DNA from 3 places in the Exiguobacterium sp. N4-1P genome. Region 2 is predicted to be linked to each of the others. Evidence: predicted binding sites of a transcription regulator. Region 2 holds the regulator's gene; each other region holds the start of a gene.
What was found. Region 2 encodes Rex, which represses fermentation and respiration genes when NADH is low (regulators of the CRP and FNR family bind a similar motif). Its sites were predicted from a motif close to TTGTGAAATATTTCACAA; they were not measured.
Positions count from the first base shown of each region.

Region 1: A0126_RS19085 (cytochrome C oxidase subunit II) is a predicted target of Rex. The motif match lies at 7,403-7,420, and genes of this name have one in related genera.
Region 3: A0126_RS09945 (cytochrome ubiquinol oxidase subunit I) is a predicted target of Rex. The motif match lies at 3,678-3,695, and genes of this name have one in related genera.

Region 1 covers NZ_CP022236.1:571,319-581,521, reverse strand. The annotation lists gene rsgA (ribosome small subunit-dependent GTPase A) at 1-817, opposite strand, end outside; gene A0126_RS02970 (lmo0954 family membrane protein) at 1,088-1,468, shown strand; gene A0126_RS02965 (hypothetical protein) at 1,499-2,113, shown strand; gene liaF (cell wall-active antibiotics response protein LiaF) at 2,171-2,890, shown strand; gene A0126_RS02955 (sensor histidine kinase) at 2,887-3,912, shown strand; gene A0126_RS02950 (response regulator) at 3,909-4,538, shown strand; gene A0126_RS02945 (b(o/a)3-type cytochrome-c oxidase subunit 1) at 5,039-6,730, opposite strand; gene A0126_RS02940 (cytochrome c oxidase subunit II) at 6,731-7,201, opposite strand; gene A0126_RS19085 (cytochrome C oxidase subunit II) at 7,214-7,327, opposite strand; gene A0126_RS02935 (Crp/Fnr family transcriptional regulator) at 8,119-8,826, opposite strand; gene A0126_RS02930 (aldehyde dehydrogenase) at 8,995-10,203, opposite strand, start outside.
Region 2 covers NZ_CP022236.1:2,658,846-2,669,048, reverse strand. The annotation lists gene tsaD (tRNA (adenosine(37)-N6)-threonylcarbamoyltransferase complex transferase subunit TsaD) at 1-170, shown strand, start outside; gene A0126_RS13605 (hypothetical protein) at 199-768, shown strand; gene A0126_RS13600 (haloacid dehalogenase type II) at 827-1,492, opposite strand; gene A0126_RS13595 (TVP38/TMEM64 family protein) at 1,653-2,300, shown strand; gene A0126_RS13590 (flavodoxin) at 2,388-2,843, opposite strand; gene A0126_RS13585 (winged helix-turn-helix transcriptional regulator) at 2,960-3,280, opposite strand; gene A0126_RS13580 (DoxX family protein) at 3,462-3,860, shown strand; gene A0126_RS13575 (flavin reductase family protein) at 3,879-4,472, shown strand; gene A0126_RS19195 (hypothetical protein) at 4,590-4,739, shown strand; gene A0126_RS13570 (hypothetical protein) at 4,970-5,362, opposite strand; gene A0126_RS13565 (ABC-F family ATP-binding cassette domain-containing protein) at 5,362-7,263, opposite strand; gene A0126_RS13560 (redox-sensing transcriptional repressor Rex) at 7,432-8,091, shown strand; gene A0126_RS13555 (twin-arginine translocase TatA/TatE family subunit) at 8,091-8,294, shown strand; gene tatC (twin-arginine translocase subunit TatC) at 8,302-9,081, shown strand; tRNA gene A0126_RS13545 (tRNA-Ala) at 9,189-9,261, shown strand; gene A0126_RS19430 (hypothetical protein) at 9,433-9,591, shown strand; gene A0126_RS13540 (hypothetical protein) at 9,693-10,172, shown strand; gene A0126_RS13535 (hypothetical protein) at 10,177-10,203, shown strand, end outside.
Region 3 covers NZ_CP022236.1:1,900,241-1,910,443, reverse strand. The annotation lists gene A0126_RS09965 (FAD-dependent oxidoreductase) at 1-991, shown strand, start outside; gene A0126_RS09960 (disulfide bond formation protein B) at 1,136-1,525, opposite strand; gene A0126_RS09955 (transcriptional regulator CcpC) at 1,591-2,481, shown strand; gene A0126_RS09950 (N-acetyldiaminopimelate deacetylase) at 2,465-3,577, shown strand; gene A0126_RS09945 (cytochrome ubiquinol oxidase subunit I) at 3,812-5,200, shown strand; gene A0126_RS09940 (cytochrome d ubiquinol oxidase subunit II) at 5,213-6,238, shown strand; gene A0126_RS09935 (potassium channel family protein) at 6,343-7,011, shown strand; gene A0126_RS09930 (Cof-type HAD-IIB family hydrolase) at 7,042-7,818, opposite strand; gene A0126_RS09925 (DNA-dependent RNA polymerase subunit epsilon) at 7,990-8,208, shown strand; gene rnjA (ribonuclease J1) at 8,205-9,872, shown strand; gene def (peptide deformylase) at 9,932-10,203, opposite strand, start outside.

The DNA of each region.
Region 1 (10,203 bases), 940 kb from region 2:
AGTTTTCAGCGAGCGACTCGACATCAGAAAAAGTCGAAGTCAGACCGTCACTTCCGTCCCATAGTCCCAGTTCACGCATACCCGGTGTGTCGACGAGCAACAGACCGTTCGCTAATCGTTTGAGTTCACGGTGCGTCGTCGTATGCCGTCCGCGTTGATCGTCTTCTCGCACGCCACCTGTTTCCATCAACTGTTCCTCTGCTAACGCATTAACGAGTGTCGATTTCCCGACACCGGATGAACCGACGAGGACAATCGTCTCACGTGGTTCGAGAACATCTCGAAGACTTTCCAACCCGTCACCGGTCAACGAATCAATCGCAACATAAGGTGTCCCGAAGGCAATTCCTTCAATCTCAGCCAACTCGGACTCGACGGATTCCATCAGACTTCGTTTCGTCAAAACAATGATCGGCTTGACGCCAGCTTCCCAGGCGACCGTTAAATAACGTTCAAGCCGCCGGACATTAAAATCGTGACCGAATGCCATGACGAGCAAAGCTACGTCAACATTCGCACAAATGATTTGTTCTTCGACTTCCGTACCCGCTGCTTTTCTTGAGAATTGTGAGGTCCGCGGAAGAACTTGCTCAATCCGTCCTAATCCCGCTTCTCGCTCTGTCTGGATGATCCAATCCCCTACTGCGGGAAGATCTGCTTTCGTCAATGCCTCAAAGCGCATCTTTCCAGATAATTCACTAAGCGTCTCGCCAGCAGCCGTCATGACACGATACTGTTTTTGAAAGACTGCAGTGATCCGTCCTAAATTTTCATGTTCTCCTGCCTCATGTGCAGGTGGTTTACCCCATTCGTTCAAATGGTTTCCTCCTCTAATTTAAGGGAGGGAAACCCCTCCCTGTTCTCCAGTACGTGTTTGATTTACGTTGATTTGCACATTCATAAACCTCACTCCTCTCCAGTAACTTCCTTTGTATTTTATCATATGTAGCCACTTCAAAAACCGTTGGGCGATAAAGTCAGACCTTACTACTCCGCCTCAAGGCCGAGACGAATACGGTCCGAGGGGCGTCGTCGTTTTTTTCACCATCCCTTATCATAAAGGTATTAAGTAAAAGGAGGCTTCATCATGAAGCAATCAAAAGGCAAACAGGCTTTGATGATACTTGCTGGTATCGCTCTTCTCGCAGTCGTCATCGGGACACTCCCACATATGATTGGACTCGGGCTCGGTGGACTGCTTGCATTTTACGCCATCAGTAAGTTTATCCGTTCAACAAAAGTCATCGCAAAAATCGGTTTTGGTTTACTCGCAGCAGTCGGAATCGGCTTAGCCCTTTCAAACATTTGGGCGGTATTCGGTATCGCGGCAGCACTTGCCCTCTACATCGGTTACATGCGGATGAAGATGGAACGTGTGAATCCAAACGATTTATTTTCTCGCCGTCGTCGGTCAAACGCGTCTCATTTTGAAGCAGATTGGAAAGACCTCGATCAAAAACGCTTTTAATCGCTACTTATACTCAAGGAGGAATTCACGATGAAGAACGTATTCGACCAACTCAATGATTTTGCTAACCAAATGATGACGGAAGTCAAAAAGGCAGCCGAGCAAGGTGAAGTCCCGGCTAAAAAATTAGTCCGTCATATCCGGATTACCGAATCTGATTTAAAAGAAATCGACCGGCTACTCGAACGTCAACGGTCACTCCTAAGCGAACTCACACAAAAACAAGATGAAGCAAAAGAACTAGCTGATAAGCGGTTTGCCCAAGTCGAAATTGCTAAACAAGCTGAAGAGCAGGAACTTGCAGAACGCGCCGCTATCGAATCCAAACATTACGGTGAACAGTTCCGTTTCTTCGAAGAGTTGATTGTTGAAACGAAACGGGAATTGACGCAACTTGAACGGGAAGCACTCGAGTTGAAACTTAAACTCGAAGACTTGCAAAATAAACGCTATGAGTGGATGATGCGGGAAAACGTTTCTAATTTAAAATCAAAGATGAACCAGGTGCTAGAACGCGAACCAAATGCTACTATTAAACAAGAAGAACATCCGTTTACGGCAGCAGAACCGGATGTCGCAGAACAAACACCAGAAGACGACATCGATTCACGTATTGCGGAACTCGAACGTCGCTTCCAAAAATAAGTATTTTGACGAAGGAGGCCCTTGCCTCCCTTTGTCATGTCAGGGAGGAGATTGATCGTGCGACGATTAAGTACAAAACAATTAGTCGGCTACGTGTCGATCCTATTCGCGCTCGGATTATTTTATGATTTGATGACTGGAGCCGGAAACGTCTTATTTGGAATCTTATTCCCGTTCTTGTTGTATTATGTCGGGATTCATTTTCGGCGTCGCGGTCATGAAAAACTGGCCATCCTGTTTTATATCGTCGGTACGATTATCTTAGCTGGAGTCGTCTTGAGCTCGGCAGCTGTCGGATTCGTCATCGCCGGAATTTTGCTATATCTCGGAATTATCCTTGTCACCCGACACTCCGTCCGCGAATTTTTCTTTTCGAAGATTTCACCACGTCTTTATGAAGAAGAAGGCATTACGATCCAACCTGCTTACTCGTTTTCGACGCAGTCTGAAACACCTTACGTGTTAAAAGACTTGAGTGAACAGTTCATCGTCAAAGATTTAGAAATCGATTTAACGCATGCCTATGTCCCAGAAGGTGAAACACTCATCGTCATCAGTGGTGTCGTCGGAGATGTGCGTATTTTATTACCTTCAGGATATGACTATACGCTTGATACGTCGATTGGTTTTGGAAGCGTCAAAACAGATGTCCGCCGGATCCCGACATTTTTTAACCGTCGCATTCAGTTCCGGGCACCACAATATGAAGAAGCGACTCGAAAAGTCCGCATTCACGTCATGCTTGGCATCGGTAACGTGGAGGTGACCTCGATATGAAACGTGATCACTTCCCGCTCGGTGTCATCGCGCTCCAAGTATTGACCGGATTTCTGACAGCCGTCGTGACGACTGGTTTGTTTTTAAGTACACGCCAAGTCGATTGGCATGTACTTTTCGTCCGTCAACAAGATTTACCTGTCTTATTGCTTGTCGTCGGATTATCCCTGTTACTTCCGCTCGCAATCGGCAGCATCCACTACTTCTTTTTACGTCGTGACTTCAAACGTGTCACAACTGCCATCATCGAACTCGAGCAAGGAAAAGAAGTCACGATTGTCAACGGACCTTACTTCCACACACTGACCCGCCTCTCACGAATTGGGAAACGAATCGATGAACAGGTCGAGACGGTTCAAAAAATCAGTACACGTCCGCAACACGTCGAACAAGTTCGTGTCCAAGCCATCACGGAAGAACGCAAACGTCTCGCACGTGATCTCCATGACTCCGTCTCCCAACAACTTTATGCCATTTCGATGATGACGACGGCTGCCAAACAAACGATTTTGACGCAACCGGAAACGGCAGCGAAACAAATTGACTTAGTCGAGACGATGGCACAGACGGCACAATCGGAAATGCGTTCTTTATTGCTCCAACTACGTCCCGTGGAACTCGAAGGCATGACTTTACAACAAGGACTAACCCAACTGCTCGAAGAACTATCAAGGAAACAATCGACGCAATTGAGCTGGAAACTCGAACCGATTGAATTACCGCGCCCGATTGAAAATGAATTATTCCGCATCGTTCAAGAAGGCTTGACGAATGCTTTACGCCACGCGAAAGCATCGCACATGAATATCGAATTGCGTCAATTCAATGAGACAATCATCTTGAGTATGAATGACGACGGTGTCGGCTTTATCGTCGACGAGAAAAAACTCGCCTCGTACGGGATCAACTCGATGCGCGAACGTACGGCTGAAATCGGTGGGACGATTCGCCTCGTCAGTGTGCCCGGTCAAGGAACACAGATTGAAGTCAAACTTAGAAAAGAACGGATGGTGCAAGTATGATACGCGTATTATTAGTCGATGACCATGAAATGGTTCGCGCTGGAGTCTCTGCCTTTTTATCGACCCAACCTGATATTGAAGTGGTCGCAGAAGCTGCTGACGGACAAATCGGAGCGAAACTTGCTCTTGAACATCGCCCTGATGTGATTTTGATGGACTTAGTCATGGAGCCGGTCGATGGTGTCGAAGGAACACGTCTGATTCGCGCCGAGTGGCCGGAAGCTAAAATTTTAGTCGTCACAAGTTTCTTAGATGATGAGAAAGTTTATCCCGTCATTGAAGCCGGTGCGATGAGTTACGTCCTAAAAACGGCAAGCGCGTTTGATATTGCGGAAGCAATTCGCAAGACAGCGAGCGGACAATCTGTCATGGCAGCTCAAGTGACAGGTAAGATGATGGAACGCCTGCGCAAACCTGCCAGTCAACTCCACGACGATTTAACGGAGCGTGAACAAGAAGTCTTACAGTTGATGGCGCGCGGTATGGCTAATCAAGAGATTGCAGACGAACTGTTCATCTCCCTAAAAACAGTTAAAACGCATGTTTCCAACATTTTATCAAAGCTCGATGTCGTCGATCGGACGCAAGCCGTCGTCTATGCCTTTAAGCACCACATCGTGAAATAATCTTTTACTTAGTTTTTGCACTCGTCTACGCATCCATTCATTAAAAAAAAGGGTCAGCTTATCAAAGCTGGCCCTTCAGACTGTAAACAACGTGCGATTGGGAGATCAAGCGTCATGTTTCGTTGCTTTCCTCGGGCGAGGCGCAAGCCGTTGCTCCTTGGATCCTAGCGGACAACGAGCAGGGTCTTGCCTGCCTCTGAAAGTGCGTTAAAAACGCACTTTTTCCCGCAGGAGTCAACGAAAAGTGACGCTTTTCAAGTAATACCGTGAGGGAAAGCCGAGCATGTAGACAATTTAGAGCGCAATCCGTCTCGAATCGCTTAGAACCCCGAAAAGCAATCGGTCGCGACCCTGCAGCTTTGCTGTAGCGGCGTGACCGGTTGCCGCTTTGAAGACGAGGCGAGACAGGAAAGCACGAACGGAGTGCTTCTCAATATAGCATTTTCACCCTTCAGCGTGTATAAAAAGTCCTAGTAAGCTATCAGCACTTTTCGATAGGGCTACCAGAGTTTCCAACCTGGAGCTCCAGGAGGCGCATTATCAATCATGTGCCAAATCGGTACTGTGTAAGCAAACGCAATCAAAGCAAACGTCACGAAAATCCAAAGTTTCCAGTTCTCAAAGAAGAGTGGTGTCTTCATCGCTGCTTCCTCTGTTTCCGCGACAGGAAATTCAGTACTTCCTTTCGGTGTCCGGAAGGCCAGTTGGAACATCGCAAACAAGAATAAGAGGATTGAAATAAAGAGGATCGTACCACCGATTGCCATCGCAACGTGATAGGGAATCCAATCTGCGACGAGCGAATCTTTGAAATATGCCGCAGGACCCGTCCGTCTCGGATTGCCAAGTAAGCCTGAAATATGCATCGCAGTCGACATAAAGAGCATACCAATCGTCCACGTCGCCGTCTGGATGAGACCAATTGTATTGATCCGTTTTGTTAAGGTCCGTCCTCGTAATAATGGAACAAGCCAATAGGCCGTTCCAAAGAACGTCAACGCGACTGCAGCCCCGACTGTGATATGGAAGTGACCTGTCACCCATAAAGTGTTATGCACGACGATATTCAATTGGTGGGAAGCATTGACGACACCACCGGCTCCAGCCGGGATGAAGAACAACATGCCGACGAACGGTGCAAGAAAGCGGACATCCCGGTACGGCATTTTCTTGATCCACCCAAATAGTCCGGTCGCACCTTGACGACGACCTGCTAGTTCAAATGTCGCAAACATCGAGAATGCTGTCATCAATGAAGGAATGATGACAAGGAACGTCAAGACGACTTGGATGTACTTCCAAAATGCTGATATACCGGGTTCGAGCAACTGATGGTGAAAACCAACAGGGAACGAGAACAATAAGAACAGTAAAAATGACATTCGTGCTAAAGCATCTGAAAAAATCTTACCCCCGACAATCTTTGGAATGACCGTGTACCATACGATATAGGCTGGCAATAACCAAAAATAGACGAGCGGATGACCAAAATACCAAAATAATGTTCGGGATAATTCAATCCCGACCTTATCCGTCCAACCGAGTGATAACGGCAAGAGTTGAAAGAGAATCGTCGCTGCGACACCTAGCGTGGCGATGACCCACAACAAAGCCGTCATGATGCTCATATAGGCTTGAAGTGGTGGATGGACATCCTTATGTTCTCGTTTGTAATCCGCGTACATCCGGAACATTGCGGCAGAAGAAACCCATGTTCCCACAACGAAAATCACGAGTCCGATATAAAAAACAGGGTGTGCCTTCAGCGGCGCATAAAACGTGTAGAGAACGGATGCTTCACCTGCTAACACCATCCATGTGACAAGGAGGACACCGACAATCATCAACCAGAATCCAACCCAGCCCAAGCGTCTCGGAAACTCTTCAAAACGCCCGAACGACTGTCCTAAAAATGAAAATAAAAGTCCGAATATGAATAATGTCGTAAAGACAATCGCAAGCATTAGTCCGTGAGCCGTCAGCAATTCATAATAACCGACTCCAGCAATTTCTGGAATGACTCCAGTACGGACGAGTGTCTGTAGTAGACCACATAGTCCACCGATCAGTAACGCCACAAGTGAAAAACTGACGTAGGCAAATCCGAGTTTTGCTTCTTTTAATCCAATCTCTCCTGCGGGGATTCCCCGCTCCATCTCAAACTCCATTAATTTTTTCGAAATCGCATTCATTTATTCCACCACCTTAATCTTAGTCGACATCATGTGATGCGCCGATCCACAATATTCGTTACAGACAATTAAATATTCGCCAGCTTCTTTGAATGTGTACTCGATTGAATTGATATGTCCGGGAACGACCATCATATTGACGTTCGTCTTGACGATTTCAAATCCATGGACGACATCTTTCGACGTCACCAGAAAATCGACGGTCGCGCCTTTTTTGATAATCATGTCTTGCGGTGTGAACTGGAAAGCTTGTGAGACCATGACGGCCTCATATTTATTGTCGTCAATTTTTTTTAGACCCGGTTTATCAAATGGCTTCGTCTGATCGACTTGCGTCGGGTCAATCAATGTTGCGTCCGACGGTGGTTGATTATCAGAAGCGAATGCTGATACGCCAATGATGATTAAAAAGACTGCCAACATGATACAACCGAATACTAACCATATTTTTTCTAAACGATGAATATGCACCCTGATTCCCCCTTATCTTGAAGTGAATAATAAAAAGATTGATCCCCACATTCCGATGATGACTCCGGCAACGATAAATACAGCGATAAACGTTCCCTTCAGTTCTGTATCTGATTTCTGACGCATGATCAGTAGCTCCCTTCCGTCGTTGAATCGGTGACTTAACCTACCTTTATTTTAGAAAAAGACACCCTTCGTAATATGTGATAAACGTCACACCAATTGTGACGATTTCGCGCTTTTCTTTTATAAAACACACATAAAGTTCACAACTTGTTACGTACTGAACATATTACGTACTGAACATATTTTGAACCGCTACTGTTTGTGCGACACAAAAAAGGACCACATTCAAAAAGAATGTGATCCTACAGCGTGTAGACAAACTATTATGAAGAGTGAACATACTATAACGAGAGGCAATCCGTTCGCGCGTCCCTGTCTCGTCTCGTCTTCAAAGCGGCAACCTTCCGCGCCGCTACAGCCAAGCTGCAGGGTCGCAACCGATTGCTTTTCGCGGTTCTAAGCGATTCGAGACGGATTGCGTGCTAAACCGTCTGCATGCCAGGCTTTCCGTCACGGTATTCCTATAAAAAGCGTCACATTTCGTTGACTCCTACGGGAAAAATTTCGTTTTCAACGCACTTTCAGAGGCATGCAAGACCCTGCTCGTTGTCCGATAGAACCAAGGAGCAACGGCTTGCGCCTCGCCCGAGGAAAGAAACGAAAAAAGACGCTTGATCTCCCGATAGCACGTTGTCTACAGCCTGAAGGACCACATTCAAAAAGAATGTGATCCTAGACTGCTGATAAGTTCTTCTGAAGTTTAACGCGTTGCGGTTCCATCAAAAGGATGTTGGAGCAATTTTTAAGTCAGCTCCAACGTATGGCTCCGTAAGCTAACGCTCAAGTTAAGTTTAAATCCGGCAGACACCGACAGGACACCCTTCACAGTGGCAAAGATCGCGTAAATAGTTGGCATCATGAACGATGATTTTAGTCGTCGTCATCGAAATGACATTGTCTTTTTTCCACTGAGAAAACATCCGGTTGACCGTTTCACGTGGTGCCCCGATCAACTGACCGAGTTCAGTATCCGACGGTCGCTTCGAAATCACGTAATCGTCATCGACTTTTTTTCCGTCCATTGCGATTAGTCGTAAGAGTGTCGAAGCAAGTGCCCCTTGTTTCCCGAACAATAAGAGGTCACGTAACTTCGTTTCCGTTTGTTTTCGCATCAAGGCTTGCCAGCGCATGATATCTAACGCGAACGTTCCATCTTTTTTCATCAAATCTTCGAGTGTCGCTTTCGAGATGAAGCCAATGACACTGTCCTCCATCGTTTCGACACTATAGGAGCTTGGAAATGCTTCTCCGACATCGAATTCACCAAATAAGTCACCTTTGAAATATAAGAACATCATTAGCGGGCTACCTTTTTTCGTGAGCTTTGATAGTTTTACACCACCTTGTTTCACATAAAAAAGTTTATCGTTCATTTCCCCTTCCCAACAGACGATTGAGTCTTTTTTAAAAGATACCTCAGTCATGAACTCTTCAAGTAATTCACGTGTCTCACTCGACAACACGAACGTATTGGCTTCTGTCGTCCCACAAGTAAGCATCTCGCATTCTCCTTTCCGTAGCTTCTGCCTTCAGTATAGAACATCACAAGGGAAAATAGCGTTTTTTCAAAAGATTGTCAAACTTTGTTCACTATTTCACAAATTAAATAAACAAAAAAATCCAAGGTAGACCGATTGGATCTACTCTTGGCTCCGTTTAAGTTCCATTTATAATAAATAACGCATCCATTTTGAATCGGTATTCGAGCGCATGTAGCGGAACGGCAAATCGAACTTCGTCGTATTGTTGACGACTCCTTTACGGTGGCTGAACGTCTCAAAGCTGAATTTCCCATGATAGCCACCGATACCACTTCCGCCGACCCCGCCAAATGGCAAGTTATGTTGCGCAACATGCATCAACGTATCATTGATGCATCCACCACCAAATGACACACGATCGAGTACACGATGCTGAACAGCTTTACTTTCTGTGAAGAGATAGAGCGCCAACGGCTTATCACGGTCATTGATGAAACGGATGACCTCTTCCACTTCACGATAAGAATAGACTGGAAGAATCGGTCCAAAGATTTCTTCTTGCATCAACGGACTTTCTGGATCAACGTCCGTCATGACGGTTGGTGCCATCTTTCTCGTCGCTGCATCGACTTGACCACCAAATAAAATTTCACCTTGGGGCAAGTAGCCACTCAATCGATCCAAATGACTGTCTGAAACAATCTTGACGTAAGAATTCACACCAACACCATTACCATACTGGGCAAAAGCTTCCTTTTCAATCAAGCGTAAAAATTCCTCGCGGACGTCTTCATGGACAAAAACATAGTCAGGGGCGATACACGTCTGTCCTGCGTTTAACCATTTGCCCCAAGCAATTCGTTTTGCAGCAAGCTTTAAGTTCGCATCGCGGTGAACGATCGTTGGAGACTTCCCGCCGAGTTCCAGCGTGACAGGTGTCAAATGTTTCGCCGCTGCTTGATGGACGATTTTTCCGACACGCGTCGACCCCGTAAAGAAGATGTAATCAAACTTCTCTTCAAGAACAGCTGAACTGACGTCCGCATCCCCCTCGATGACAAGTCCAAATCGTTCGTGAAATGCCGTTTCAAAGACTTCACGGAGAACACGCGAGACGTTTGGTGTTAGTTCTGATGGTTTCAAGACAACCGTATTTCCGGCAGCGATCGCCCCGATGATTGGTGCAACAGCGAGCTGGAAAGGATAGTTCCACGGCGCGATGACGAGCACGTTTCCATATGGTTCATAATGGATGTCACTTTTTGACCCGATATGTAACAACGGTGTCCCGACTCGTTTCGGTTTAGCAAGTCGGCGAAGTTTCTTCTCCATCCGTGCGAGTTCGCCGTAGACGAATCCGATTTCCGTCGTAAACGCATCTTGACGTCCTTTATT
Region 2 (10,203 bases):
ACGGATTGACGGAAGCTTGTCAGCGTGAAGGGATCACCCTCGTCATCCCACCGATGCACTTATGTGGCGATAACGCAGCGATGATTGGAGCCGCCGCGATTCATCCCTATCGGGCGCAACGCCAATCGACACTTGCCATGAATGCAGAACCTGGGCTAGATTTAAAGTAAGGAATACGAGAGACATGGGGGAACCAACATGAAAAAAGTCATTATCGTCGTACTTGGTATACTCGTCGTGGTTGCGATCGGACTACAGATTCGCGAAATCGTCGATGCCTATCAAGTCGCTTACAAAGAGGAACTTGTCCCGGATAAGAAAGCAGTCGAAACGAATACGAAACAAGAACCGTTGTACGAAATCGGTCGTGCTGAAGGAGAGCAAACGCGGATCGAGAAGCTGTATGCGTTTGACCGGACGGTAAACGGTGAACTAAAAAATGTCGTTCTCGTCGACCGGAAGTACGGATTGACGAACAAGGCAAGTGACGATTACTTCACGATCGCACCGGGGAAACCGGCGACCGATGCGGAAAAGGAATCCTTCCAGCCGATGGTCGACCGTCTTGACGCGGAGCAAGTACAAGCAGAAGTCATCTCAAAGCACGAAGTAATCGCAGTCGAGAACAATAAGAAACGCACACTGACGCTCTATAAAGTTTTTTATAAAGATACAGATCAAAAAGAGTACCTCTTCTTTATCGAAAAAGACGGTGGACTGAAGCTAGATCTCTTCAAAAAAGGATATTCGCGTCTTGCGAATTACTAAAAGACAGCCGATTTTCCTCGATGTAACGGAGGAATATCGGCTGTCTTTTTAGTTAACTTCATTTCCATTCGAGCAAACCGTTCAAGTCGTCATAGATGCTGTCGGGGTCGAGGTTCAGTTCTTCGACCGGTAAGCCGGACCGGTTGATCCAGGCCGTCCGGAAACCGAAGCTCTTCGCTCCGGTGATGTCCCATCCGTTCGAGGACATGAACAAGACTTCTTCGCGTTTCAGACCGAGTGTGTTCAGCGCATGCATATAAGCAGCAGGCGTCGGTTTGTATTGTTTGATGTCATCAACGCTGATGATGTGATCAAACAGTGATCCGAGTCCGGACTGTTCGATTAACGGGTCAAGCATATCGTGGGAGCCGTTTGAAAAGACGGCCAATTGTTTGCCGCTCATCTCTTGTAAGACTGCTTCGACTTCGTCGTAATGCGACAGCTCGAGATAGGCCTCCATTAAGGCAGCAATGTTTTCTTCCGTCACATGCAACTTCAATTGTAAGAGGGCATAACGGAGTGCATCACGCGTCACTTGACTGAACGGAACGTATTGTCCATTCAGTTGACGTAAAAAGGAATATTCAAGTTGTTTTTGACGCCAGACTTGGCTGATGTCTGCGCCATGCTCCGGATAGAGTTCTTCTGCTTTGACTTTAACAGCATGAACGTCAAATAATGTACCATAGACATCAAAGACGAGTGCTTTTATTGATTGTGTCATAGTTATCACCTTTCTATTTTCCATGTTATCTTTTAGTAGTTCCCAAAATCGTGAGCGGCTGAAACGCATATTCAATAAATTGCATCAGGTATAAGAAAATCGATTGTTGGGAATTCTATATATACCGCGTTCATATATGCTCAATGAAATGGAGGAAATTATGTCACGCCAACAAAAAGGAGTACGTCTTGCATTCGTGTTACTCGTCATCATCGGTCTGATTTGGTTCAGTCGATCGTATTTAAATGTTAGTCCGACAGACATCAAGGAATGGATTTTATCGTTCGGGATGTGGGCACCGATTCTTTATATCGTCCTCTATACCGTACGTCCGTTGATTTTCTTTCCGGCGTCTGTCCTGTCAATCACAGGCGGACTCGCCTTCGGCGCCTTGATGGGGACGGTCTATACCGTCATCGGTGCTACACTAGGAGCAGTCGTCGCCTTCTTAGTCGCAAAAAAACTGGGTAAGGGATTTATTAAGAACGGTGCCGGAAAAGTCGATCAAATCCAGCAACAGCTCGAAAAAAATGGGTTCATCTATGTCTTAATTTTTCGGTTGTTGCCGATTTTTAATTTTGACTTGATCAGTTACGCAGCTGGACTCTCGAAAGTTCGTTTATTGCCGTTCTTCTTAGCTACGCTGATCGGAATCATTCCCGGAACGTTCGCCTATAACTTTTTAGGGAGCAGTATCGTCTCGAAAGACCCACGAATCATCATTGGTGCAATCATTGTCTTTTTAATTTTGACAATCGTGCCGTGGTATCTTCAAAAACGCTGGAAAGCGAAAAAGAATCTTGGTTAAGCATTACATCACGGGACTCTTCCGACATCGGAAGAGTCCTCTTGTCTGTATAGCGATTGCTTCTTGAATGCGTTCTTTGTTAAAGCGTTAGTTCATGACAAGCTGTTCGACGTGCTTGAAAAATTCTTGTGCAAATGACCGGCAAGCCTGTTGTTTGTCGGCCGTATCCGGGTCAAATTCAATCTTTAGACCAGGTAAGACGACTTGTGCACCAGCTGACGTCAGAGCTTGTTCAAGCAGATCGACGGCCGCACAATATTTCGGATAATCGCGGTCACCGGAACCAAAGGCAGCAGCCGGAATCGCGATTGAACTGGCAGCGAGCTCATCGACGAAGTCTTCTGCTTCATAGGGGAGATCACCGTCGCCCCACGTGTAAGAACCAAGCAGGACGGCATCATACTGCGCTAAGTCGCTTGGATATAGTTGATCGAGTTCTTCCGTCTGCACCTGGCAGCCGTTTTGCTCGAGTTCTGATTTAAGTAAGTGCATGATGTCTTCCGTGTTGCCAGACATGCTGACGAAACCGATCATGATTTTCATGACGTGACACATCCTTTCATGGTAGGACACGACTTCATTCTAAATGAAAAGGATTCTCAATGCAAAAAAGAATAAAAAAAGACACCACATGCCCAGCATGGATGTCTTCTTTTCAGTCAATCTTGTAACTCAGCCCATTCTTCGATCGAACGAATTACAGGCTCAAGCTGACGACCTTTGTCTGTCAAACTGTATTGAATTTTTATCGGACGTTCCGGAATGACGGTCCGGGCTACGATACCTTCCGCCTCAAGTTCCTTCATGCGTTCCGTTAACATACGACCAGAGAGCTCGGGAATCGCATCTTGAATTTCATTGAAACGACAGGTCTTCGTCAAGAGATGACGTAAAATCAAACCCGTCCACTTCTTGCCCAATATTTCAAAGGCATGTTCGACTTTCGGACAAAGGGCCGTCGGAATTAGTGTATTCTCCATCAGCGCTCATCCTTTCTTATATATGTAGTATACCCACTTTGACGCTAAAATACGAATTATTTTACTTATAGTAATAAAAATAACGAAAACAAATCTATTTACTTTTAGTAAGTGATAGTTTAGTATCGATATTAAGTTACTAATAGTAATTAAAAAACATTAAGTAAAAGGAGTTTTATACATGATGGATTTAGGATTATTTCTGATTCGGTTGATTATCGGCTTAACATTTGCGGCACACGGAACACAAAAATTATTTGGATGGTTCGGTGGACATGGTATCGCAGGGACAGGCGGTTGGTTTGAGTCCATCGGGATGAAGCCAGGGAAAACACTTGCACTGATGGCAGGGATTGCTGAACTGGTCGGAGGATTATTATTCGCCGGTGGATTATTCCTGTGGATTGCAGCCCTCCTGATCATCGGTTCGATGATCGTCGCAATCGTCAAAGTGCATGGGACGAATGGTTACTGGGTGACGCAAAACGGGTACGAATACAACATGGCACTGATCGTCATCGCCTTAGGCGTTGCGATGATCGGAGCTGGAGACTATTCACTCGCAGCACTTATCGGGTGATCGAAAAGGACGGTTTTTATGAAATTTGATGCAGCAGACTTAAGTCCAAAAGAAAACTATAAATTGTTGATCGGCAGCATCATTCCTCGACCCATCGCGTTCGTGACGACCAAAGGTGCAGATGGAGTCGTCAATGCGGCGCCATTTTCCTTTTTCACGGTCGCTTCAAGCAACCCGCCGCAACTGGTCATCGCCGTCCAGCAGACGGAGCAAGGGCAAAAGGATACCGCAAAAAACATCTTGCTGAATCAGGAATACGTCATCCATATCGTCAGTGAAGAAATCGTCGAGGCAGTCAATGAAACCGCGGCACCACTCGCATATGGTGAAAGTGAACTCGAACGGACGAATTTGACGTTAGTCGATAGTGATTTGATCGATGTTCCGGCTGTCGCAGAAGCGAAGATCCGCTTTGAATTGAAGCTGACGAATCATCTCGAACTCGAAGGGGCCAACCTCTTGATTGGGGAGATCGTCCGGTATCACGTCGCGGATGAACTCGTCGAGTCGTTCCGGATTGATCCGGATGGTTTAAAAGCGATCGCCCGTCTCGCAGGTAACGACTATGCGAAAGTCGGAGACATCTTTACGATTGCCCGACCGACGAGCTGAAGGCGGATCGACGAGTAGGACTAGTATTTTTTAGAAGCAAAAAGGCACGTCCCGAACGCGGGACGTGCCTTCAGCGTATAGCCAAACTCTTATAAATCACGAAAATTTTACATGAGGATGCTGTCAGTTCACGCTTCCCTGTCTCGCCTCGTCTTCAAAGCGGCAATCTTCCGCGCCGCTACAGCAGAGCTGCAGGGTCGCGACCGATTGCTTTTCGCTTTAAAAGCGATTCGAGACGGATTGCGCTCTAAACCGTCTACAGTCTAAAAAGCGTCACGTTTCGTTGACTCCTACGGGAAAAAGTGCGTTTTTAACGCGACTTGCCAGAGGCAGGCAAGACCCTGCTCGTTGTCCGCTAGGATCAAGGAGCAACGGCTTGCGCCTCGCCCGAGGTAATCAACGAAAACAGACGCTTGATTGTGATAGTACCTTGTCTACAGTCTAAAGGCATGTCCCGAACGCGGGACGTGCCTTTTTATGTCGGACAACTGAAGAAGTTACTCTGCATGGTGACGTTTTTCGTACTGGAAACCATCGAGTAGAAAAAAGAGAATCGCCAGTGCCCAAATCCCGAGACAGCTGATCAAAAAGGCGACGAGCGGTGAAACGGCTCCGTAATAGCTGATGATTAACGGGTCATTCAGTTCAACGAACATCTGGGTCGTCAGCAACGTACAGATTAATCCGGATAAGAGGCTGATGAAGAGACCACTCCACGTCTTAATCACGAGACCAATCATACACGAGATGAGGATGAACAACAGGACGACGGCATTAAAGGCATCCGGCCGGATGAAGGCCGACACGTAGTCGGCATACATCGGAACGAAATAGAGCACCCCGGACAATAACCCTTGAACGAGGTTGATGACATAACTTTTCGAGCGCATTAGTGGAAACTCTCCCATCGTTCCATCAGTTCGAGGAGGTCCGTATCAATCTGATCCCGTTCTGCCGACAGCGCCGTCGCCTTCGGAATATCGTTGAAGACTTCCGGTTCGCAAAGCAGTTGTTCGATTTCAGTTGATCGAGTTTCCAGCCGTTCGATGTCTTGTTCGAGTTGTTCGAGCTGTTGTTTCTTTTTTCGTTCTTCTTTTTGCGCATCTTTGTCGATGCTTTTCGAAGCAGCGACTTTGATTGCTTTTTCTTCCTCTGCTTCGAGGCGGGCGATTTCTTCTTTCTCGGCCTTCTTCTCCATATAGTAAGAGTAGTCGCCGAGATAATCCGTCACACCGTCCGGATTCATCTCGATGACGCGTGTCGCAACCCGGTCGATGAAGTAACGGTCGTGGGAGACGAACAGGAGCGTGCCTTCATAGTCGACAAGCGCGTTCTCAAGCACCATCTTCGAATCAAGATCGAGGTGATTGGTCGGCTCATCGAGAATGAGGACGTTCGTTTTGCGTAATTTTAACTTCGCGAGGGCGAGGCGTCCGCGCTCGCCGCCGGATAATTCATGAACGAGCTTGAAGACATCATCACCACTGAACAGGAATTGACCGAGGACGGACCGGACTTGTTGTTCCCGCATCAACGGCCACTCGTTCCAAATTTCATCGATGACCCGGTTGCGGTCGTTGAGCTCGGCCTGCTCCTGATCGTAGTAGCCGACAGAAACGCCGGTCCCGAAACGATGTTCACCGAATAACGGTTTAATCCGGTTGACAAGGACTTTCAGTAACGTCGATTTTCCGATTCCGTTCGGACCAACGAGGGCGAGGGATTCGCCGCGTTGTAAGCGGAACGTGATGCCTTTTGAGACGGCTTCTTCATAGCCGACCGCGAGTTGCGTGACTTGTAACACATCGTTCCCACTTTGTTTTTCAATCGGGAACGACAGGACGGTGCTGCGTTCATCCCCATCCGGACGATCAATCCGGTCGACTTTTTCAAGACGTTTGCGGACGCTTTGTGCGCGTTTCGTCGTCGTCGCCCGTGCGATGTTACGCTGGATGAAGTCTTGCATCTTCGCGATGTCTTCCTGTTGCTGTTCGAACTGCTTCATCTCTTGTTCATACAGTGCTGCCTTTTGTTCCAAGTACTTCGTGTAGTTGCCGGTAAACTTCCGGCAGACGTTGCGTGACAGTTCATAAACGACGTTGACGACCTGGTCGAGGAAGTAACGATCGTGGGAGACGATCAAGACCGCTCCACGGTAACCAGCCAGGTAACTTTCGAGCCAAGAGAGTGTATCGATGTCGAGGTGGTTCGTCGGCTCGTCAAGAATCAACAGCTCAGGTGCCTGAAGTAACATCTTCGCCAGTGCGAGTCGCGTCCGTTGTCCACCGGATAGCGTCTGGATCCGGCGTGAATAATCGTCCGGATAAAAACGCATCCCGTGCAGGACGGAGCGGATGTTGGCTTCGAACTGGTAACCGCCGGCGTCCGAGAAGTCATGTTGTGCCTGATCGTATGTTTTCAACAGACGGTCATAAGCAACAGCATCATTCAAGATATGGTCCATTCCCATCTCAATCTCCATCCGACGGAGCGAACGTTCCTGCTCTTGCAGGTGCTCGAACACGGTCAACATTTCATTCCAGATCGTTTCATTCGACTCAAGACCACTGTCCTGGGCGAGGTAACCGATTTTCACTTCCTTACTCTTCATGATCTCACCAGAGTCATGACTGAGCTCTCCGGCGATGATTTTTAAAAGTGTCGATTTTCCGGCACCATTTCGTCCGACGAGCGCAATCCGGTCTCGCTCCTGTACTTCGAGTTTAATATTGTCTAAAATCGGCTCAACACCGAATGATTTTGATAGTTGGTTCACTTGTAAGAGAATCATAAAAACATCCATCCTTCCACCCTTTAGTCTATCATGAAAAAAACGCAGGAGTCCCGTGGAATATATTATTTGTTAGTCTATGTGAAGTGGTTTACAATCAAAGAGAATAGAATTCTTTGCATTGATTTGGGTGCCACGTCAGAACGTGGCCGAAGGGGGAACTGCAGTATGAATGGGCCAGACACAAAAATACCACAAGCGACGGCGAAACGACTGCCGTTATATTATCGTTTCATTCAGAGTCTTTATAACTCAGGCAAGCTGCGCGTCTCTTCAGCAGAGCTCAGTGAAGCGGTCAAAGTCGATTCAGCGACGATCCGCCGCGATTTTTCCTACTTTGGGGCGTTAGGGAAAAAAGGATACGGTTACAACGTACAACATCTATTGACGTTTTTCCGAAAGACACTGAATCAGGATGAAGTCACGAATGTGGCACTTGTCGGGGTCGGACATCTCGGAACGGCGTTTGCAAATTATAACTTTTTAAAGAATAATAGTACTCGGATAGTCGTTGCGTTTGATGCGGACGAAAACAAGGTCGGAACAACGACGCAAGACGTTCCTATCTATCATGTCTCTGACATGAAAGAGCAAATCGAAGCGAACAAGGTTGATGTCGCCATCTTGACGGTCCCATCCCAGTTCGCACAGTCAGTAGCGGATGAGTTAGTTGAGTATGGTGTGACCGGAATCCTGAACTTTACACCGGCGCGGTTGAACGTACCGGCCCATGTTCGGGTCCATCACATCGATTTGTCGATCGAGTTGCAGTCACTAGTTTATTTCATGAAGCATTATTCGCAATCAGCTGAAGGAGTGAAATCATAATGGAAAACTTAATCCCGTTTACACTCGGTATTGGACCAGGAAGTATCGCCTTAATCGGTGCCGTCGCCTTGATCATCTTCGGACCGAAAAAGTTACCGGAGCTCGGTCGTGCTGCCGGTCAGACGTTAAAAGAGTTCAAGAGTGCGACAAACGGCATCATGGACGATGATAAAGACAAAAAGGATGAATCGAAAGAGAAGTGATTAAATTATGGCGATTGATCAAGAACAGAGTGTGACATCGCATCTAGACGAGTTGCGCAAGCGGATCGTCTGGTCACTCATCATCGTCGTCGTCTTGTTCGCCGCGGCCTTTCCGCTCGTCCGACCGCTCGTGCGATTTCTGCAGTCGGACCTGAAAGAGCTCGGCATCGGATTGAATGCCTTTAATGTGGCCGATCCCCTGATGTTGTACTTGAATTTAGCGTTCATCATCGCGGTCGTCCTGGCTTCACCATTTTGGATGTACCAGCTATGGGCGTTCATCCGACCCGGTTTATTCGAACAGGAACAGAAAGCGACCTTGACGTATATTCCGGTCACGTTTTTCTTATTTTTGTCCGGGATCGCGTTCTCTTATTTTTGGTTACTTCCGTTTCTACTCAAAGTATCGACGGAACTTGGGCAAGAGCTCGGCATCGAGCAAGTCATCGGGGTCGAAAACTATTTCAGTTTCTTAATCCGGCTGACGATTCCGTTCGGTATCTTGTTCCAACTGCCGGTCGTGACGATGTTCTTGACTCGTCTTGGACTCGTGACGCCATTGTTCATGCGGAAAAATCGAAAATATGCGTACTTTGCGCTGTTTGTCATCGCGGCTTTAATCTCACCACCGGATGTGACGTCACATCTGATGATTTCGGTACCGTTGTTCGTCCTCTATGAAATCAGCATCATGATTTCAGCCCGGACGTACAAAAAAGTACTGATTCTTGAGCAACAGGCGGAGCTTGAACGGCAAGCGGATTTGATGCGTGAGTTGAATAAGTAACAGTCTCCTCTCGGTCGTTTCGGCGACGGAGAGGTTTTTGTTTGGAAGCGCTCTTTTTATATTGAAAAAGTGAATCGATATGGTTTATACTGATTACAAGAATATGAGGGGGCTTAGCTCAGCTGGGAGAGCGTTTGGCTGGCAGCCAAAAGGTCGTCGGTTCGAGCCCGATAGTCTCCATATGTACATCACTTGGCATTTGCCGAGTGGTGTTTTTTGTTATAGTGGTGGCGGCAAAACAGAAGCTTACAGCCTGGATAATGTTGATGAACCGATTGAAGTCGTTTTCTGTGTTTATCCTTTTGAGGGAATGGGAAATTTCTTAATAGGTAATCAAGAGGGGGAAGCATTATGAATCCATTTACGACGTTAATTGCCTTCATCGTCGGCTGTCTTGTTCTGTATCTCGGAATCCGTGATAAGAACGGTTGGTTGATTGGTGTGGCACTGATTCCGTTAGCAATTGTTGCGTATAGCGTCATCTATCTCATCATTCAAGTTTCAGCCTAGAAACTCCTTTTTTAAGGAAGTTTCTTTTTTTTTGAAACATAACTGGTAAACTGTAAGTATATGACAGTATAGACAGTTGAAACGAGGGAGGGCATTTCAGGATGGAACAAACGCTCCGAGAGGAACGATTACAGGCGTTGACGGTTGCTTATATCGAAAAAAATCAATTGCAGAATAAGAGTTGGGTCATCGCTGCCTTGATGGCGACAGCAGGAACGTTTACGGAAATCTTCAGCACGACCATGTACTTGAGTCTGTTACCGCTTGTCTTTCTCGTGTTTGATCTCCCGTTTCGACTCGAAAAACGAAAAATCCTGGCGCGCTATCTCTCAAGCGACCAAGTGATGAACCAATCGTTGCTGTGGCTCGGGATTCAATTCGTCTTGTACGGTTCGCTGTACACCGTGATACTTGAGACGAAAGAGATGTCGATCTGGAAAATTGCCCTTTGGATGCTGATCATCCTCGCACCGGTCTATTACGTTACGGATTGGTTGTTTAAAAAGATTGCCCGGTCAGGCGATCCCGACTTCGTCAGTGATAAAGAAATTCATGCGAATGTTAAAGAAGTGGAGGAGTGACAAGGTGAGTACATTGATTGAAAAAAATACA
Region 3 (10,203 bases), 760 kb from region 2:
GGCTCCTGCGAATGCACTCGGCCTGTTGAAGACAGAACTAGTGGAAGGAACCGATAAGGTGCGTTTCACATGGGCGGTCGTTAAAACACTACTGTCACTCGAACGTGGAGAGTCGGAAGTTTCAATTGGGGACTGGTTGGTCCAAGAAAAGGTCGAAGACGATGTCTCAAGGTTAATGCTCGATTTAGCTTCGAGTAATTTTTTCACTTCCGAACCCGAAAATATTCCGTCATCTGTCTATTTTGCGTATTACCGGAAACTATTTCGTACGCGCAAACCGGTTTCATATATTGCTGGAGGTTGGCAAACCTTAATTGATGAACTCGAACGCGTTTTGACGGACTACGGGGGAGAAATCCATCGGAAAACCAAGATTACAGCGATTGAACAAAGTAGGGGAGGTTATCGATTACGCGATCGCCAAAAAAATGAATGGTCGGCTAAGCGTGTAATTCTCGCGATACCTCCTCGCGAGATGCGTAAAGTTGCATTACCATTATCGATCCAGCACTTTATTGAACCATACGCGCAGTTTGAACCAGCCGAAGCCCTAGTCTATGATGTCGGAATCAGTCCTTACATTGATACTCCTTTTTCTTATGTATTCGATCGAGACCATCAAGTCTTCGTCACGGATTTGTCACACTATGATGCAAGCATTTCTCCGAAAGAGGGACAAGTCTTACAAGTCGTCGCATATCTTGATCATAAACAGGTCAGTCAAGCGACATATATTGAAGAAAAAGTACAGCACGCCCATGACTTATTAGATCACCACTATCCAGGGTGGCGAGATCGCCTTGTGACAGAGCGGACGATGAAACGCGCAATCGTTCAAGAAATCAAATGGAAGATGGGACAAAGGCCGTTGCCTTGCTTTTTGGAAGCGGATACGTCGATTGCTTTCGTAGGTGATTGGTGTGAAGGAGAAGGTCAGTTATCGGAATTATCTTTTTCAAGTGCCTACGCGGTGTCGAGGGAGTGGCAGTGAAACGGTCAAGCATAGTATCGGCATCGGAAGGAAATGAAAAACCCGAGCATTCCTGTTATCGAAATGGAATCGCTCGGGTTTCCTGTGCGTTAATTTTTGTAGTGAGTTCTACGTGACGCATTTGTTTGAACAGATATCTGCAACTTATGCACTTTGTTTATTCGGGTAAAAGGCAAGGATCAATAAGAGGGTGAAGGCGATTAAACTCATCATTGGGATTGTCAAAAAACCGAAGTAGTTGACCCATTGAATCAGGCAACCATTCGTACAGAGTGCCTCGCCATCCGGGAGGCGTTCGAGAACAACGTGATAGGCAGCAACTACCCAACCGATTCCAACATATAGTCGAACGAAAAGAGCATCGACGGGGCGATTCCGAAAGAGTGTAATGATTAAATAAAATGCCGTCGTATACATGAACAAGCGTTGCCACCAACAAAGTGGACAAGGGATGAAACCGCGAACTTCACTGAAGTACAGACTTCCTAAGGTCGCAATCGCTGAGACGATTAACATAAAATGATAGCGTGACATATGTACCTTCCTTCCTAACGTGTTAAACTAATGCCATCTTATATCATGAGGAGTCGAATCTTACATTGCAAGTGTCGGAAATGGAAATGTTGATAACTTTATCGGAAGAGCTGAATATGCGAAGAGCAGCCGAACGTCTTTTCGTCTCGCAGCCGGCACTCAGTCAACGATTGGTTGCGATTGAGCGCAGGTGGGCGACGAAGTTGTTCATTCGTTCTTCCCGTGGATTAAGCATTACGCCCCAAGGAGAAAAAGTCATTGGGCTCGCAAAAGAAATGAATCGAAAAGAATTAGAACTGAAAAGTGAACTGACTGCCGAAGAAGGGGCAGTCTACGGGACCCTTCGGATTGCTGTCGCCTCCATCATGGGTCAATATTGGTTGCCACGCGTGTTGAAACGTTTCGTGGAACGTTACCCGCATGTACGCGTCCAACTCGTAACAGGGTGGTCGAGTGAAATGATGCGGCATATGCTCGAAGAACATTTTCATATCGGCATCATTCGAGGTAATCCGGACTGGAAGGGCGTCAAGGAACGGTTGTTCTCAGACCCGCTCTATCTTGTTGATAGTGAGTTGACGACGCTTGAACAGTTGCGTAAGACGGACCGACCATTCATTCAGTTCAAAAGTGATTCGACGTACTATCAAGAAATACTCGAGTGGTGGCAGGATCGTTTTTCAAGTCCGCCTGCGCGGACGCTCGTCGTCGACCAAATCGAAACTTGTAAACAAATGGCGTTACACGGCATTGGATTCGCGATTTTACCAGAGTCAACGATTCAAGAATCGAGCGAAGTGATGCAGATTCCGTTGAAGACGTCTTCGGGTAAAGTACTGAAACGCGATACATGGATTTTATCGACGGAATCCATGCTTGAGTTAAAACAAGTCCAAGCCTTTTGGGACATCGTAAAAGAAGAAGGGGGAAGTCAGTCAGATGGAATACGCGATTGAAATGCGAAGAGAACTTCATAAAATACCTGAATTAGGATTCAAGGAGTTCAAGACGCAAGCCTTTATTTTAAATCAGATTCGCTCTTATCCTGAAGACCGCGTCAGCTACGATACGTTTGAAACAGGTGTTTTCGTTCGTGTTAAAGGGTTGACCGGAAATCGAACAATCGGTTACCGCGCAGATATCGATGGTTTGCCGATCGAAGAAGCGACGGGTCTTCCTTTTGGTTCGGAGCATCCGGGAATGATGCACGCCTGTGGGCATGACGTCCATGCGTCAATTGCGTTAGGTCTGCTTCGTCGTCTTGTCGAGTTACCGATCATGGATGACGTCGTCTTCTTATTCCAACCGGCAGAAGAAGGTCCGGGTGGAGCGGAACCGATGATTAAAAGTCCATTATTCGAAAAATATCGTCCGAGTGAAATGTATGGTCTCCATGTGGCACCTGAATATCCGGTCGGGACAATTGCGAGTCGTCCTGGCGTATTATTTGCCAGTGCGCGGGAAGTTCACATCACGATTTATGGTCAAAGTGGTCATGCTGCATTTCCACACTTGACGGTCGATACGGTCGTTGCTCAGGCTGCACTCATCATGCAGTTGCAAACAATCGTCAGTCGATCAATCAATCCGATGAATTGTAGTGTCATCACGATTGGCAAGGTCGATGCGGGGATTCGTGAAAATGTTATTGCCGGTCGAGCTGTGCTAGATGGAACGATGCGTGCGTTGAACGGTACTGATATGGAAAAATTAGAAGAACGGGTACGTGACATCGTTCGTGGAATTGAAGCGTCATTTGGCGTGAAAATTGATTTGCAATTTGGAAACCGCTATTACGAAGTCGTGAATGATCAAAACGTCGTCGATAAATTTTCTTCATTCGTTAAGATGAATGCAAATTATGTTGAATGCGACGCTGCGATGACGGGTGAAGACTTTGGATTCATGTTAAAAGAAGTCCCAGGCATGATGTTTTGGCTTGGAATCGATAATCCAACGTCCGGTTTACATCAGCCGACGTTGAATCCGGATGAAGAGGCGATCCCATTTGTGATTAATTTACTGGATCATTACTTCCGTGAATATGTGTAAACTGAATGAATCGTAAAAAGACTGTAGAAATGCCCTTTACTTCGCCTCAAATCGAAGTAAAGGGTTTTCATTTAGCGAGATCATCTAGTTTTCGAACGTTTTGTGAAGAAAATCACGAATAGATGTGAACAATTTGTTACATCAAACATTTAGAACAGACACAAATGATTATGTTCTCTATGATACGGATATAAACATATATAGAAGTACGTTTAGGAAGAGGGGGGCACACACATGTTCAATGATCCAGTTATGCTCAGTCGATTATTGACAGGGCTCACATTAGCGTTTCACATCATTTTTGCAACGATTGGTGTAGGAGTTCCGTTGATGGTACTCGCAGCCGAGTACATTGGAATTAAACGAAAAGATCCAGATTATATTCTTTTAGCACGACGTTGGACGCGCGGTTATATCGTAACGGTAGCGGTCGGAGTCGTTACGGGGACGGCAATCGGATTACAATTATCGCTCTTATGGCCTTCATTAATGCAAGTAGCCGGACAGACGATTGCTTTGCCGCTCTTCATGGAAACGTTCGCCTTCTTCTTTGAAGCGATCTTCCTTGGGATTTACTTGTACACATGGGATCGCTTTAAAAATCCATGGTTACACTGGTTAATCGGGATTCCGGTCGTCATTGGGGCAACGGCGTCAGCCTTCTTCATCACGACAGTTAACTCGTTCATGAATTCTCCGGAAGGTTTTAAAATTGTCAACGGAACGTTAACACAAATCGAACCGTTAAAAGCGATGTTCAATACGGCAACGCCAACAAAAGCGACACACGTTATTGTATCTGCTTACTTGACGGTTGCGTTCATCTTAGCAGCAATTGCTGCGTTCCATCTATTGCGCAAGAAAACACTGTCCGCAGCCGAGACGGCGTATCACAAAAAGGCACTTCGTCTGACAGTCATGGCTGGATTGATTTTCGCCTTCTCGACAGCGCTCGTCGGTGATTTTTCAGGAAAGTATCTTGCGAAATATCAACCTGAAAAATTAGCAGCAGCGGAGTGGCATTTTGAAACGACAAATGAAGCAGAATTGATTTTCGGTGGGATTTTGGATGAACAAGAAGATGGTAGTTATGACATCAAAGGTGCGGTTAAGATTCCATACGCCTTGTCAATTCTTGCAGGTGGAGCACCAGATACAGAAGTCATCGGTCTAAATGAATTTGCGAAAGAAGACCAAGCGCCGTTATTCGTCCACTATTTCTTCGATATCATGGTATCGATCGGGATGTATTTAGCAGCGATTTCCGCCTTGTTCATACTCGCATTCCGACTGAAGAAGTTGAACCCGTATAATAAATGGTTACTGCGCGGTATTTTCATTGGTGGACCACTTGCCATCGTTTCGATTGAAGCAGGTTGGATGTACGCGGAAATCGGACGTCAACCATGGACGCTATATGGTATTATGAGAACGGCTGACGCAGCGACGACATCTACTGCAGTCGGACCGATGCTGATTCTATTCAGCATGTTGTACCTCTTACTTGGTACGATTTGTACAGTCGTATTGCTCCGTATGTTTAAGAATAATCCTGTCGGTAAAGAACTCGCAGACGATCACCATACTCGCGGTGAAGCGATGTTTGCGGACGATAAAGAATAAGGAGGGAACGAGTTGGACATTCAAACACTAGGAATAACCGTACTTTGGACGTTCCTCTATGGATATCTCATCGTTGCCTCAATTGACTTCGGTGCTGGATTTTACGCATTTTACTCGAAATATACAAAACGAGATCATTTGACGAATCGATTGATTTTACGTTATCTTTCGCCCGTTTGGGAAGTGACGAACGTTTTCTTCGTTTTCTTCTTTGTTGGTCTCGTCGGGTTTTTCCCGGACACAGCTTATTACTATGGAACGGCACTTCTCGTGCCTGCATCAATCGTACTCGTTCTGATTGCGATTCGCGGTAGCTTTTATGCCTTTGCGAACTACGGTTCGAACGATAGTATGTTCTATACGTTTCTCTATGGTGCGACGGGGCTCTTGATTCCGGCTGCGATGTCGACGACGTTGACGATTAGTCAAGGTGGCTTTATTCGTAAAACGAATGAAACGGTTGAGTTTTTAGGGACGAAATTGTTTACGAACTTTTATTCCTGGTCAGTCGTAGCACTTGCGATTGTCTCTGTCCTTTATATTAGTGCGATGTTCCTGTTGTTCTACGCAGATAAGGCGCGAGACGTAGGGGCGAGTGACTTGATTCGGAAATGGGCGCTCTTTTGGAGCATTCCAACGATCATCGTCTGTGGACTTGTTTTCTTTGGTTTAAAGAATCAAGCTGCATGGCATTATGAAAACATTTTGAATGGTAACTGGTGGTGGTTCGCAGCAAGTTTTGTGTTTTTCTGTGTTGCAGTCGCACTCGTCTACCTGAAGCGGAATTATGGAATTGCCTTTATCGCTGTCATGGCTCAATACGGAGTTGCATGGTTCGGATACGGCTATACTCATTTACCGTATATCTTATATCCGTACATCGATATCAATAAAGCGGTCGTTAACGAAACAATGGCGACGTCGCTTGTCGTAGTCTTTATCTTCGGACTATTATTATTGATTCCGGCACTCTATCTGATTTTACGATTGTTCCTGTTTGATAACGATTATGTCAGAGGCGAAAAAGTAAAAAAATAGCGAGATCTTAAACGCCTTCACGCACTGTGAAGGCGTTTATAGTATTTTAAGAAGGAATCGGGTACACTACTACTGACGAAGCGAAATCTGAAGGAGAGTTGAACATGAATGGAGAGTTTGCAGTAATTGGTTTGGGGCGTTTTGGTGGTTCGATCGTCCGTGAATTATCGAAGAATGGCTATGACGTTCTAGCGATTGATTCGGATGAAGAACGTGTCAATGAATACATGGGGATTGCGACACACTCCGTCATCGCGGATACGACGGATGAGAACGTATTGAAAAGTCTTGGAATTCGAAACTTTGATCACGTCATCGTTGCGATTGGGGAAAACATTCAAGCTTCGATTTTGACAACGTTGATTTTAAAGGAACTCGGTGTTAAATCAATCACTGTCAAAGCGACGAACGATTACCATGAAAAAGTATTGCGGAAAATCGGTGCTGACTTCATTGTCCACCCGGAACGTGACATGGGGGTTAGGATTGCGAACGGCCTGATGAGTTCGAATATTTTGGATTATCTTGACCTGTCTCAAGAATTCTCAATCGTTGAAATCAAGGTCAGCGATCGCATGGCAAACAAAACGTTGATTGATCTTGATTTACGAAGTAAGTACGGCGCGAACGTCGTCGCCATCAAACGGGGAGAAAATGTCATGATTTCGTTACAAGCTGATGAAGTCATTGAAAAGGGCGACTACCTTGTCGTCATTGGAGAAAACGAAGACTTGGATCGTCTCGAACGAGCCATCCATAAAGTAAAAAGCTGAGGGATCTCCTCAGCTTTTTTTGTATCCCTTTTAAATTAATTGGAATTTTTTTAAACCGTGCGCGATGCCGTCTTCAAGAATGTGTTTCGTGACGAAGTCGGCGGCGGCTTTTGTTTCGTCTAATCCATTGCCCATCGCGATGCCTGTTCCGACGTAGCGGAGCATCTCGAGATCGTTCAGCGCGTCACCGAAAGCAAACGTATCTTCACGTTTGATATCCGTTAAACGGAGGAATTGTTTAATTCCATCGGCTTTCGACGATCCGGCATTGATGACGTCCATCGCTTGTGGGTGCCAGCGAATGAAATCGAATGCTTGATAGTTTTGCGTATAAATCGATTCTTCTTCTGCCTGACAATAGACGAGGGTTTGGAAGATATCGTGCGTCTCGTAAGCTTCTTCATTATAAGCAGGGAGGGGAATATCGAGCGCGCCGAGTGACGTCGCGACGGTATCGTCTGTTTGACGCGTCGTGAAGCCTTGTTTCTCGCCGAGATAAACAAGTGTGTGCCCATTCTCTTTTGCACGTGATGTTAAATGTTTCAAATCATCGACGGGTTGCGGACGTTTATAGATGACTTTATTTTGATGAACGACGATTTGACCGTTGTAGCCAATGACCGTATCGATGCCGAGTTGCTCACGGACGCCTGACAGCATTGCAGGACCACGCCCGGTCGCGATGGCGACGTAAACGCCGTTTTCCTGTAGTTGTTTGATTGCCTGTTTTGTCGATTCCGGTATGAAATGACCATCGTGAAGCAAGGTTCCATCGATATCGAAAAAGACGACTTTTTGATTTGCCATGGTTTCACCTTCTCTATTTAATTGGCTGAATAGCCGTTTACAAATGAAAGTATAGCATAGCGCCTAGGTTCAAGCAGATATCAGTTGTTGAATAAGGATGAAAAAATGAACCGTTTTCGTGTATACTAATCTAAGGACAAAAAACAATGGACTGATAAGGAGTTGCTAAGTATGATTTTTAAAGTATTTTATCAACCGCTTCGTTCGGAAGCACCAGTAAGAGAACGGACAGAGGTTATGTATGTTGAAGGAGAGAGCATTCGTGACGTGCGAACATCGATTGATCATCTCATCAAAGACATTAATGTTGAATTCATCCGCGAAGTAAGTGGAGAATTCCTAGAGTACGAAAAACAAAGTGTTGACTACAAGGTAGCGACGTTCGCATGAAGTTCGTCAAAAACCACCAAGCAGCCGTATTCGCACTCGGCGGTTTAGGAGAAATCGGGAAGAACACATATGTGGTTCAATTCCAAGATGAAATCATCGTCATTGATGCAGGGGTCATGTTCCCAGAAGATGAATTGCTCGGAATCGATTATGTTATTCCAGATTACACGTATTTAATCAAAAATAAAGATAAAGTCAAAGGTGTGTTCATTACACACGGACACGAAGATCATATCGGCGGACTTCCTTTCTTATTAAAACAAGTGAACTTACCGATTTATGCGGGGAAAATTGCCCTTGGTTTAATCAAGGTCAAATTAGAAGAGCATGGTTTATTACGGACGGCGGAACTTCATGAAATTGATGAGGACTCGATCATCAAGTTCCGGAAGACAAGTATTTCATTCTTCCGGACGACACACTCGATTCCAAATTCGTTCGGTGTCGTCGTAAAAACGCCACAAGGCAATATCGTCCATACGGGGGACTTTAAGTTCGACTTCACACCAGTTGGGGAGCCTGCTGACTTAGCGAAGATGGCAGAACTCGGGAAAGAAGGCGTACTTTGTCTCTTATCTGACTCGACGAATGCTGAAGTTGAAGGATTTACAATGAGTGAACGGGTTGTCGGTGAAACGATTTCGGATGTTTTCCGGAAAGCGGATGGACGAATCATCTTTGCGACGTTCGCCTCGAACATTTATCGTCTCCAACAAGTCGTCAATGCCTCGGTCGAAGCAGGACGGAAAATCGTCGTCTTCGGTCGAAGCATGGACAAGGTCATGATGATTGGACAAGAACTTGATTTCATCAAGGCACCTAAAGGAACAATCATCGAACCGAACGAAATGAAACGGTATAAATCGAATGAAATTACGATTCTTTGTACAGGTTCGCAAGGAGAGCCGATGGCAGCGTTAAGCCGAATCGCCAATGGGACACACCGTCAGATTTCAATCATTCCTGATGATTTGGTCATCTTCTCATCTTCACCGATTCCAGGAAACGTTGTTTCGGTCGGGAAAACGATCAACCAGCTGTATAAAGCAGGAGCAGACGTGATGTATGGTAAGCTCAATGATATCCATACGTCAGGTCACGGTAGTCAGCAAGAGCAACTCTTGATGCTGCGCCTACTCAAGCCGAAGTACTTCATGCCGATTCACGGTGAATACCGTATGTTGAAAAAACACATGTCGCTTGCGATGGATGCGGGTGTTCCGGAAGAGAACTGTTTCGTCATGGATAACGGTGAAGTCTTAGCACTCGATGCCAATGCAGCAGCGATCACTGGTAAAATCCAGGCGAATGCGGTATACGTCGATGGAAAAGGGATTGGAGATATTGGAAACATCGTGTTACGCGATCGTCGTATTCTTTCGGAAGAAGGACTCGTCGTCGTCGTCGTCACACTCGACTCGAAAACAAACCGTCTTGTTTCTGGACCGGACATCATTTCCCGTGGATTCGTCTACATGCGTGAATCAGGCAACTTAATTAAAGATGCCGAGCGCTTGTTGAAACGTTCGTTAGAACAATCATTAACGAACCGAAACACGAAGTGGACAGATATCAAACAAGTCATCAACGATACATTAACACCTTATTTGACTGAAAAAACACAACGTCATCCGATGGTCATGCCGATCATTATGGAAGTTTAACGAAAAAAGCCATTTCCTGAATCAGGAAATGGCTTTTTTGTTTCAAGGCGTGGAAGAGCTCATGTGGCAGGTCCATATTCCTTGAATGGTTCTTTTTTATCGATTCGATCGTAAAACATGATGCCGTCTAAATGGTCATATTCATGCTGGCAAACGATGGCTTTCATACCTTTTAATCTTAATTTTACAGGAATTCCGTTATGATCGATGCCAGTAAGGGTAATACGCATATAGCGTGGCACGTGACCTTCGACTTCACGGTCGACGGATAGGCAGCCTTCACCACCAGTTAAAAACGTCTGTTCGACAGAGTGGCTGATGATTTTCGGAT